Regions from separate parts of the Paenibacillus sp. FSL R7-0204 genome, predicted to be linked through region 2. Evidence: riboswitches for the same ligand, from Rfam matches in the RefSeq annotation. Region 2 holds a riboswitch; the other holds the start of a gene.

Region 1 (4,966 bases), 4.5 Mb from region 2:
GAGACGTTAAGCGGAATTGTGGAGTACCTTGGCTCGATTCATGATATCGGCGGATCATTGCCCACCGGCAATCCGGACCGCGTCTTTCTCCGGCAGGATGACTACGGCTTCCCTGCTGAAGAGCCTATTCTCTCGTTCGTAACCAGTGCTTATCAGGCAGATTCGCAGGTATCCCCTGCGCTGTTGGCCACGTATGAGCAGTTGACTACCGAATTAACGGCATCCAAGGATACCCTGTCCTCCACCATCCACACCTTGCAGGAACGGCTGGCAGAAATCGCTGAAACCAAGACGGCCCTTAAGGACAAGGCGAAGGCACAGCAAGAGGAAGAGGAACGCCTGGCGCTTGAAAAGGCCGAAAAAGCCAGAGCAGAAGCCGAGCGGCTCGCCAAAGAGAAGCAGAAGGCTGCTGACGAAGCGCTGGAGCTGGAGCATGAACAAGCCCAGAACCAGCCGCCCGCAACCAGTCCTCCTGACAAAAGCCAGCCGGCAGAGGAGCCCGCTACCGCAGCGCCTGTACAGGACAATCCAGTCCCCACAGCTTCAGCAGCAGCAGAGGTTATTCCCACTGCCACTCCGGCGCCTGAGCTTCTTTTACCGGAAGCAACTCCAGATCCATTACCCGGCAGCGTAATCCCGGGCAATGTATTGGACGGCGCGCAGCCTGCTCCTACAGCTACACCGTCTCCACAATCCGACACCAGCAAAGGCGGCGAATAAGATGCGCATCCGAAAAATAGCCAATACGATAATCTCCACACTGATTCTGATAGTGTTCCTGGTGCTGATCACAGCCGTTGTCATCTCCAAGGCCTCCGGCGGCGAGCCCTCCTTCTTCGGCTATCAGATCAAAACGGTATTATCCGGCTCCATGGAGCCCGGCATCCAGACCGGTTCCATTGTGGCCATTAAGCCGGGCGGGGATATGACCCGGTTCCATAAGGGCGATGTGATCACTTTTCTGAATCCCGATAATATCCTGATTACCCACCGCGTGGTCGATGCCGAGCTGAACAGTGCTCTGGGGGAAGCCAGCTACACCACCAAGGGCGACAATAATGATGCAGCCGACACCGCAGCCGTCAGTTCCACAAATGTGGTAGGTGAGTACACCGGCGTGACCGTCCCCTATGTGGGCTATGCCTTGAGCTTCGCAGTCTCCAAAGCCGGAAGCGTAGTGCTGATGATTGTTCCCGGACTGCTCCTGCTGCTCTACGCGCTGTATTCATCCTGGAAGGCTGTTGCGGCACTGGAAAAGAAGAATGCCTCCTCATCCGCAGCCAGCGCCGGCAGCCCGGATACTCTGACTGATCTCGTCCAATGATCAATTGTCCTCTCCCGTTTACGAAACGCGGAGCCACAATACAGCTTGCCGGAAGCACCGGCTATGCACTCAATAGACTCATTAAGAGAGGGATGAACAAATGAACGTCAAAAAAACATTAGGTCTCGGCGTTGTATCGGCAGCATTAGGCTTAACCCTGGTCGGCGGAGGTACCTTCGCTTACTTCAGCAGTACTTCGACTTCCTCAGCTTCTTTTAACAACGGAACCCTATCACTGCAATCTGATCCCTCCGTCATTGTGAATCTCAGCAATCTTAAGCCGGGCGACACGGTCTTACGGGACTTCAAACTCAAAAACGACGGGACGCTCAATATTCCCAAAGTGGTACTGCGCACCTCATCGGCCATTACAGACGCCCAGGGAGACAACGGCTCCCATAATTTCAAGGATGATATTATTGTGACCTTCCTCGTGAACAAAGATAAGAAGGAATCACCGCTCCTGGTCATCTCGCTGGCCGATCTGGAGCAGGAGAGTCCCGATCTGGTGGCCCGGGGAATTGTCGGAGCGATCTTAGGCGGAGAGAAGTCCGGCATCAAAGCCGGTACCTCGGATAACCTGACCATCCAGTTCGCCTTCAAGGAGACCCTCCAGCCGCAGAACTATTATCAGGGCGATACGCTTGCGCTGACTCTGAATTTTGAAGCTAACCAGGAAAAAGGCAGTCTCAAATAATTCCACAACAAAACAAACCATTCGAGGAGGAAATCAATCATGGGTATCAAAAAAACTTTGGGTCTTGGCGTAGCATCGGCAGCACTGGGTTTGTCTTTAATCGGCGGGGGCACCTTCGCTTACTTCAGTTCCACAGCTACAAGCACGGCAACCTTCGCAGCGGGTACGCTGAAGCTAGGCTCTTCCTTCAACACTCCGGTAGCTCTGACGAATCTGAAGCCGGGAGACTACACCGTCCGCACCTTCACCTTGTCCAATGACGGCACACTGGATATCAAATTCCTCAAGCTTGCCACCACTTACACCGTAACCGATGCCAAGGGCGATAACGCGGGCCAGGATCTCGGAGACCACTTCAAGGTCAAGCTCCTCGATAATTCGTACACCGGCGGTTCATTAAGCGGTCATGTACTGTCCGAGATCTCTCTGAAGGATCTGAAAAACACCCCCAGCTACGATCTCGTAGCAGCAGGTGTACTGCCAGGAGGGATTGCCGCAGCCGGGTCCAAGACCTTCAAGATCGCCTTCGAGTTCGTAGACAATACGCTCGATCAGAATATTTTCCAGGGTGACGGTTTAGCATTGAACTGGACCTTCGATGCACTTCAAGGCCTGGGAGAAGCCAAGTAGGTCAGCAATCCATCAAGACAGCACATCCTTCCCCAACCGGGCCGGGTGTGCTGTTTTCTTTTCTCCAGGCTGCCGGGCTCAATGATTTTGTCCGATTTGCGGTTTTTTGTTATACTGACAAGTGAAAACGGCTTTGCCGTCCCTCCTTTTGAAAGGGCGGTACCGTTTCCGCGAGAAAGATAGGGTTAGGGTATAGCGCGAAGCATATCACTTCTTATCTTTTACCAAAAAAGTACGGAGGGCGTTGTAATCGTGTCAGATACTATGGGAAGCCGCATCCACAAACTCCGGCTGGAGAAGGGATATTCGCTATCCGAGCTTGCGGATAAGGCTGATGTGGCGAAATCATACCTCAGTAATGTGGAACGGAATATTCAATCCAACCCCTCCATTCAATTCATCGAAAAAATCGCTGACGCGCTTCAGGTATCCATTCATGTTCTGCTGTATGGGGGACTGGCAGAGACAGAAGAACAGGCTCTGGACGGGGAATGGTTCCGGCTGGTTCAGGAGGCCATGGCCTCCGGTATAAGCAAACGTGAATTCAAGGAGTTCCTCGATTACCAGAAATGGCGCATGGAACAAAAGGACAACTAGTCTTTGCATTGTATGCCACAGGGAAAACTCCGCACGGCAGGGAGGCCGCCTTCGGCGAAGGCATGCTTCAAGCGGCATACAGAAAAGGCACAGCGTACCGGACGCTGTGCCTTTTCTGTATGTATCCGAACAATGATGACCGCCCTTACATCGCCTGGAGTGCCTTCTCACTTAGAAACCGGCGGATCTCCTCCGCCGTGATCCCCGCCTGCTTAGCAGACATCAGCAAGTGCACCCATTCTAAATCCAGATCTACTGCCTGCAGCTCGTCATTCCCCTGGTTGGACATATCCAAGAAATCTCCTCCTAGAATTTTCGCGTCCCCAGGCAGTCCGGCCATCATAGTAGTTTTGCTACTTTGTAGTATCTCTACTTTAGATCCGAGACTTTGTGCCCCTGTCTTTCGGCAGGTTTACCTTTTACTGGACCCTTTCCATCATGAAAGGATCTGGCAAGAATCGATGAAACCGTTCTCCGCAATAACATTATACAAGATCATACGCGATTAGTGTGTCGTTTTCTGGAATTTTTTTATGATAAAATGTGAGGAAACTTAGCTGAAATTGCCAGCAGCTTGTATAAATATTTCCAGTTCCAAGTTCAAACACTAGCCAATAGTTTAAATATACTAAAGGGAACTCTAACTGCTCCACCTTACCGCTGCGCGCAACATCGTATAGAGACAATTACCCATTTGTATGTATAACGGGCTGTTATATGAGTTTTTTCTATTTATGATAGTTCCGTATGAATACTGTAATGAATCATGCCAAATTGCGAACGGATTGACCGAAAGTATGAATTGATTACCCCGCCGGAAAGTAGCACAATAAGGTGAGAATGAAACCGCAAACATTTGCAGCTCCGCCAAGTGGCACACTGGATGCCTCGCGTGGAGTTTATCCGTTAGGAGGACCTATTCATGGCAGTCAAAGAGCCCTATAACGACACAGTATGGAGCAAATACTACGGCCCCAACCTGGGCTACATCCAAGAAAGATATGAGCAATTTGTCAAGGACCCCTCTTCTGTTGAACAACATTACCGCGATCTCTTCACCGTATCCGGCCCCCCTCCGTTGGCACCCGATGCCGAGAGGGCTCCAAGGCCTGCCGTATCAGCAGATGCGCAGTGGCTCAAGAAGGCCGTCAAGGCCTCGAAGCTGATCGCCAATATTCGAATATACGGCCATATGGCCGCAGACATTGACCCGCTGGAGCGCAGCACGAACCCGATGGCCAAATGGCTGGAGCTGGAGACCTACGAGCTTACCCGCGAGGATCTTAATGCTCTGCCCGCTTCGCTGATCTGGGATAACGCCCCTGCGGATGTGCATACCGCGATGGATGCCGTCCACAGAATGCGCCAGGCCTATACACAGACCATTGCTTATGAATTCGGGCATGTGCATGATGAACGCGAGCTGCGCTGGCTCAACAGCCAGGCGGAATCGATGACCTCCCCTGCCCCGCTGAATAATACAGAACGCAAAGAGCTGCTGAAGCGGCTGGTTCAGGTGGAGCATTTCGAGACCTTCCTGCACAAGACCTTCGTTGGGCAAAAGCGTTTCAGCCTGGAGGGCAATGATGCCCTTGTGCCGATGCTGGATGAGATTGTGCGGGCTGCCGCGCATGACGGCGCAGAGCATATCCTGATGGGTATGGCCCACCGCGGAAGACTTAATGTGCTGGCTCATATTCTGGGCAAGCCTTATGATA
Region 2 (4,966 bases):
TATCACAGAACGCTCGCGGCATTACGATGATAACCAAGACGATTACCGAAATTGCCGAACAGACCAATCTGCTGTCGCTCAATGCCTCTATTGAAGCTGCCCGCGCAGGCGAGCATGGCCGCGGGTTCGCAGTTGTTGCCCAAGAGGTCCGCAAGCTGGCCGAGGAATCCACCGCTTCCACCAAAGAGGTGTTCGGACTGGTCCGCAGCATTGAAGCGGATATCAGGCAGGCCATCGATAATATCGCCATTAACGAAGAGGTAGTTCAGGTACAGAATGAGATGATAACGGAAACGGCTAACATCTTTGCTCAAATTGTGCATAGTGTCCAATACATAACCGAGCAGATCGCTTCCTTCTCCGCAGAGAGTGACCTTATGCTGGAGAGTGCGCTCAAGATCTCCGGGGCGATCGAGAATATCTCAGCCATCACCCAGGAGACCGCCGCAGGGACCGAAGAGGTATCCGCCGCAATGAACGAACAGATTCACGCTCTGCAATCCGTGGCTGAGGAGACAGAGAAGATGACCTCCGCTGTCTTTAATCTGCAAAAAACAATTCATATTTTCAAATTCTAGCTTCGGCACAAAGAGACACGCCTGCGGAATTTTCTGCGGGTGGTGTCTCTTTTTCTCTGCCAAACTAAGATTGTTATGTAATATTCACAAATTGTTGAAATTGTGCATAAGGGTAAAAAACGTGCTTTGCACTTCTTTACTATAGTCGTTCTATTGTCATAGCTTATCTATAAGCCAACTTCTCACATGACCGCTACTTAAGTCCTATCATTGAATTTTGCAATGCTGTATATCTAGTGAATTCTTAACATTTTGCAGTAACTCAGGATTGTAATGAGTCTTTGTGCTTACTCCTCATAATAATAGCCCGAAATTTCCATTTGCATTTTAAGACTTTAGTCTTCCAGGGACAACCATTTTCAAAAGTTTGAAATTCCAAATATTCAGCCATTTTCACTCCTGAATATTCGCCAAATTCCGAGTTTCTTCTCACAGGGGTTATTGACAAAAGAGGAGCAAGGAATATATTGTAAAGGAAAATTCTCCACAGATTCATTTATAACCACATACCGGCAAAATTCTCCGAAAGGGAATGACGCAAAGCCATGGATCTACAGTCTCATTTCTGAAGTGGGATCATGACAGCCAGGTTGCTGAAATACTGTGAACGCCTTGAGTTTTCGCGTTTGATTATGGTGATTCGTGCAACAGACCTGTGCTCCAATGTTGAGTACAGGTTTTCTATTGCTGACTTATACAAATAACAACATGCGGGGTGGATGTTCTGAAGACAGTTGCAGATTATATGGCGGAAGCATTACACAATCTGGGAGTCACTCATTCTTTTGGAATCATAGGCAAATCTATTTGCCCCATCGCTTTGAAAATGGTTGACTACGGCATAGAGTTCATCCCCGGCCGGCACGAATCCAGCTCCGGCTTCGCCGCTGGCGGTTATGCTCTGAAGACCGGCAGTCTCGGGGTAGCCTTCGGCACCTCCGGTCCGGGCGGAACGAATCTGCTCACCGCAGCAGCGCATGCCAAGGCCAATAATCTTCCCGTCCTCTTCATCACCGGCCATCAGTCCATCAAGGAGCTGGGCATTCCCCAATGCCAGGATTCCACTTCTTATCTGGCTGATTTGGCGGATATGTTCCGGCCGGCCACCCTCTTCAGCAAGCTCGTTGAACGCGGCGATCACTTCAGCACGATTTTCAACCATGCCCTATCCATCGCCCTCGCTGACCGGAAAGGTCCGGTTCATCTCTGCATTCCGTTTGATGTGCAGACAGAGCGGCTCACGGAATGCCGGATCGTTCTGCCGGAACGCGAGGGACTAGTCAGCTATCAGAATTATGACCGGGTCATCTCAGAGATTAATCAATCCGCCAGCCCTCTAATCATTGCCGGTAAAGGCGTCAACCGCTCCGGGGCCCATCAGGAACTGGTGCAGCTGGCCGAAACCTTCAACATTCCTGTAGTCACCTCTCCAGGCGGCAAAGGCGCCATAGCTTATGATCATCCGCTCTATCACGGCCCTGTCGGTGTCGGCGGCTCCTCGCACGGCGATGAATTGCTGAACAACAGCGACCTGTTCATTGTTCTGGGCTCCCGTCTCAGCGATATGACCATCTGTAACCTGAAGCCGGAGAATCATCCGCAGCAGCTGATCCAGTTCGATGTAGATCCAACCTTTGTCGGCAAAATACTGTCCTCATCCACCATAGCTGTCGGCGGAGACTTAAGGGACAACCTGGCACTGTATCTTCAGAAGCTGGACCCCTCTACGGTCACCAAGCATGAAATTACAATTTCCAATGATTACAATGACGAGCTGCCCGTGCTGGCGGGACTATCTCTGGCTTCGGTAATGAGCACGATGAGCGAACTAATCCCCTACAACAGCAGCGTGTTCGTAGATGACGGCAGCCATGGGTTCAATGCGGTGAAATGGTTCAATGTCCGCAGGCCCGGCAGCTTCATATTTGATGCCTACTTTGCCTGCATGGGCAATTCAATTGGCATGGCCATCGGCGCCAAGGCTGCCTCTCCCGGGGAGACCGTCTTCTGTATAACCGGTGACGGCTGTTTTATGATGCTCGGAGCTGAAATAAACACGGCCGTTTGCAAGGATATTCCGGTGATTTTCATCGTGGTGAACAATATGCAGCTGGATATGGCACTTAAGGGTATGGAGAAAACGACCGGCCGGATTGACGGGACGATCTTCGAGGTTCCGATGGATGCCGTGAAATTCGCCGAATCGCTGGGTGCAGCCGGCTTCCGCTGCGAGACGCAGGAGGAGTTCGCCGCCGCAATCCGCGAGGCTATCGCGCTTAACAAGACCTCTGTCATTGAGCTGCTGACTGACCGTGATGAGATGCCTCCCACGGCTCACCGCACGCTAGATCTTACGTAAGGAAGCCGTATTCACAGACTTTTTCTAACCTACTATCAGGAGGACATAACGTGAACAAGAACATGAATAGCGGTCTCGATCATTTCACTGATCTCTCAGGAGATTATGGGGCCAAGGCCCTGGATCCGATCAAAGAGCATTTTCCGGAATTAGCCGAATATATCATGGGCAATGCCTATGGCGATATTTTTCAGCGGACCACGATTGGCTCTGACTGGAAGGAGATCGCGGTGATCTCGTCTCTGATTACGATGGGACAATATGAACAGCTGGGGGTTCATTATGTAATGGCGCTCCGCGTTGGCATGACCGTCGAGCAGATCAAGGGTGTGCTGCTGCATCTGACCCCTTGCGTCGGTGCCCCCCGGGTGATTTCGGCTTTTAATGTGCTGCTGGATACCCTGGAGGAGATCAAAGAAAAATCTTCATAAATCTACAATTTTCGACTTTTGATTGCACATTTCAGCAGGATCTGGTTATAATGAAGGCAAAATATCCCAAATCAAATTGCGATTTTGTCGAATGGAGTCGTTGGAATGATGTTTTGGAGGTATTACAATTTACATTTAGGGAGAGATCAACATGGGACAATTTATTTTGAAGACAGACAATGCGAAGAAAGTAATCAATATTGAGCTGGAGGGAACCTTTTCTAACGAGGACGGACTCAAATCTATTCAGGCTTACCAGCAGACCATTAACCCGATTAGCCCTGCTGAATATGCATTAGAGATCGACTGCCGCAAATTGAATGTAACGGCCCCTGATGTTGTACCGCTGCTTGAAGGCTGCTTTATCATGTTCAAGGCTGACGGCTTCCAGAAAGTGAGTCTGACCCTGGAAAATAACCCGATCCTCAAAATGCAGCTTGCACGCCTGGGCCGCAAAGCCGGACTTGAGAACCTGGAGATCACTTCAACCGTACAAGCTTAATTAATACAATTTAAACCAAAATCAGCCGCATGAAACGCACATGTTCATTCATTGAACAGGCTGCTAAGGCTGGAAGAGAGTTTTGTAAGAAGCAGATTTGTGAGAGGTATAGCTAACAAAACTTTAGGAGGTCTGTACTATGGCGGGGATTCGCATTAAGGACATTGATATCTACCATCCAGACAAAAAAATCGGCAATGACTTTTTCATTCAGCATTTTGATGACAAAGGTATTGATATCCGTGGACTGCTGGCTACTCTGGGCCGTGAAAACCGCTACAGCATCGACAGCCCGGACGAGAACTCCCTGACAATGGCTTTTGAAGCCGCAAGTAATGTTCTGGAGAAGACCGGTCTTACCGGCCCTGACATTGACCTGATCGCTTATGCAAGCCAGACCCCTGAATATATATTTCCTACGAACTCATTGATGATTCACCGCCTGATTAACGGAGCTTCGCATACCATCTGTATTGACAGCAATGCCAACTGTGCCGGAATGACCGCCTCGGTTGAGCAGGTCAGCCGCCAGATGATGGCGAACCCGAGAATCCGCCGCGCCCTGGTCATCGGCTCAGATTACGTGGCACCGCATGCGGACAAGAATGATCCGGTGTATTACGCGAACTTCGGTGATGCCGCTGCCGCTGTCATTCTGGAGCGCGACGAGCATTCGGTCGGTTTCATTGATTCTATCTACCAGACAGACACATGCGTGTACGGCAACTCTCTGTTTCCGGCAGAAGGCCTGGCTAAGCTCGGACGCACCGGTGTTGCCGCAGGAGAGTTCAATGTGAAGTTCATTCCGTTCGATGATTCCATCTGTGTGGATGCCGCTTCCGAATCGATCAACACTCTGCTGAGCAACAACGGGATTGCCCCTGAATCGGTTAAGGCCGCCTGCTTCTCACAGCTGTCTCTTCCGAACATCCAGGCTGTCTCCGGCAAAACCGGCATTCACCCTGAGGCCGCAGTCTACATAGGCGATGAGTTCGGCTATACCTCGACCAGCAGCCCGTTCATCGCCCTTCACAAAGCCGTCACTACCGGGCAGCTTGAACGCGGAGACAAGGTCCTGTTCTGGACCGTTGGCGCC

The links. Region 2 has a riboswitch for cyclic di-GMP ahead of MKX42_RS12970 (thiamine pyrophosphate-binding protein). Riboswitches for the same ligand answer to the same signal wherever they lie in the genome.
Region 1: linked by a shared signal. The riboswitch ahead of MKX42_RS32330 (anti-repressor SinI family protein) and the one ahead of MKX42_RS12970 (thiamine pyrophosphate-binding protein) in region 2 are both predicted to bind cyclic di-GMP.

What each region holds. Positions count from the first base shown of each region.
Region 1 covers NZ_JBBOCA010000001.1:7,454,417-7,459,382, forward strand. The annotation lists gene MKX42_RS32305 (hypothetical protein) at 1-720, shown strand, start outside; gene sipW (signal peptidase I SipW) at 722-1,324, shown strand; gene MKX42_RS32315 (TasA family protein) at 1,425-2,021, shown strand; gene MKX42_RS32320 (TasA family protein) at 2,061-2,651, shown strand; gene MKX42_RS32325 (helix-turn-helix domain-containing protein) at 2,916-3,248, shown strand; gene MKX42_RS32330 (anti-repressor SinI family protein) at 3,394-3,537, opposite strand; cyclic di-GMP riboswitch class I at 3,572-3,675, opposite strand; gene MKX42_RS32335 (2-oxoglutarate dehydrogenase E1 component) at 4,171-4,966, shown strand, end outside.
Region 2 covers NZ_JBBOCA010000001.1:2,927,831-2,932,796, reverse strand. The annotation lists gene MKX42_RS12975 (methyl-accepting chemotaxis protein) at 1-578, shown strand, start outside; cyclic di-GMP riboswitch class I at 1,080-1,176, shown strand; gene MKX42_RS12970 (thiamine pyrophosphate-binding protein) at 1,294-2,937, shown strand; gene MKX42_RS12965 (carboxymuconolactone decarboxylase family protein) at 2,988-3,368, shown strand; gene MKX42_RS12960 (hypothetical protein) at 3,520-3,870, shown strand; gene MKX42_RS12955 (3-oxoacyl-[acyl-carrier-protein] synthase III C-terminal domain-containing protein) at 4,010-4,966, shown strand, end outside.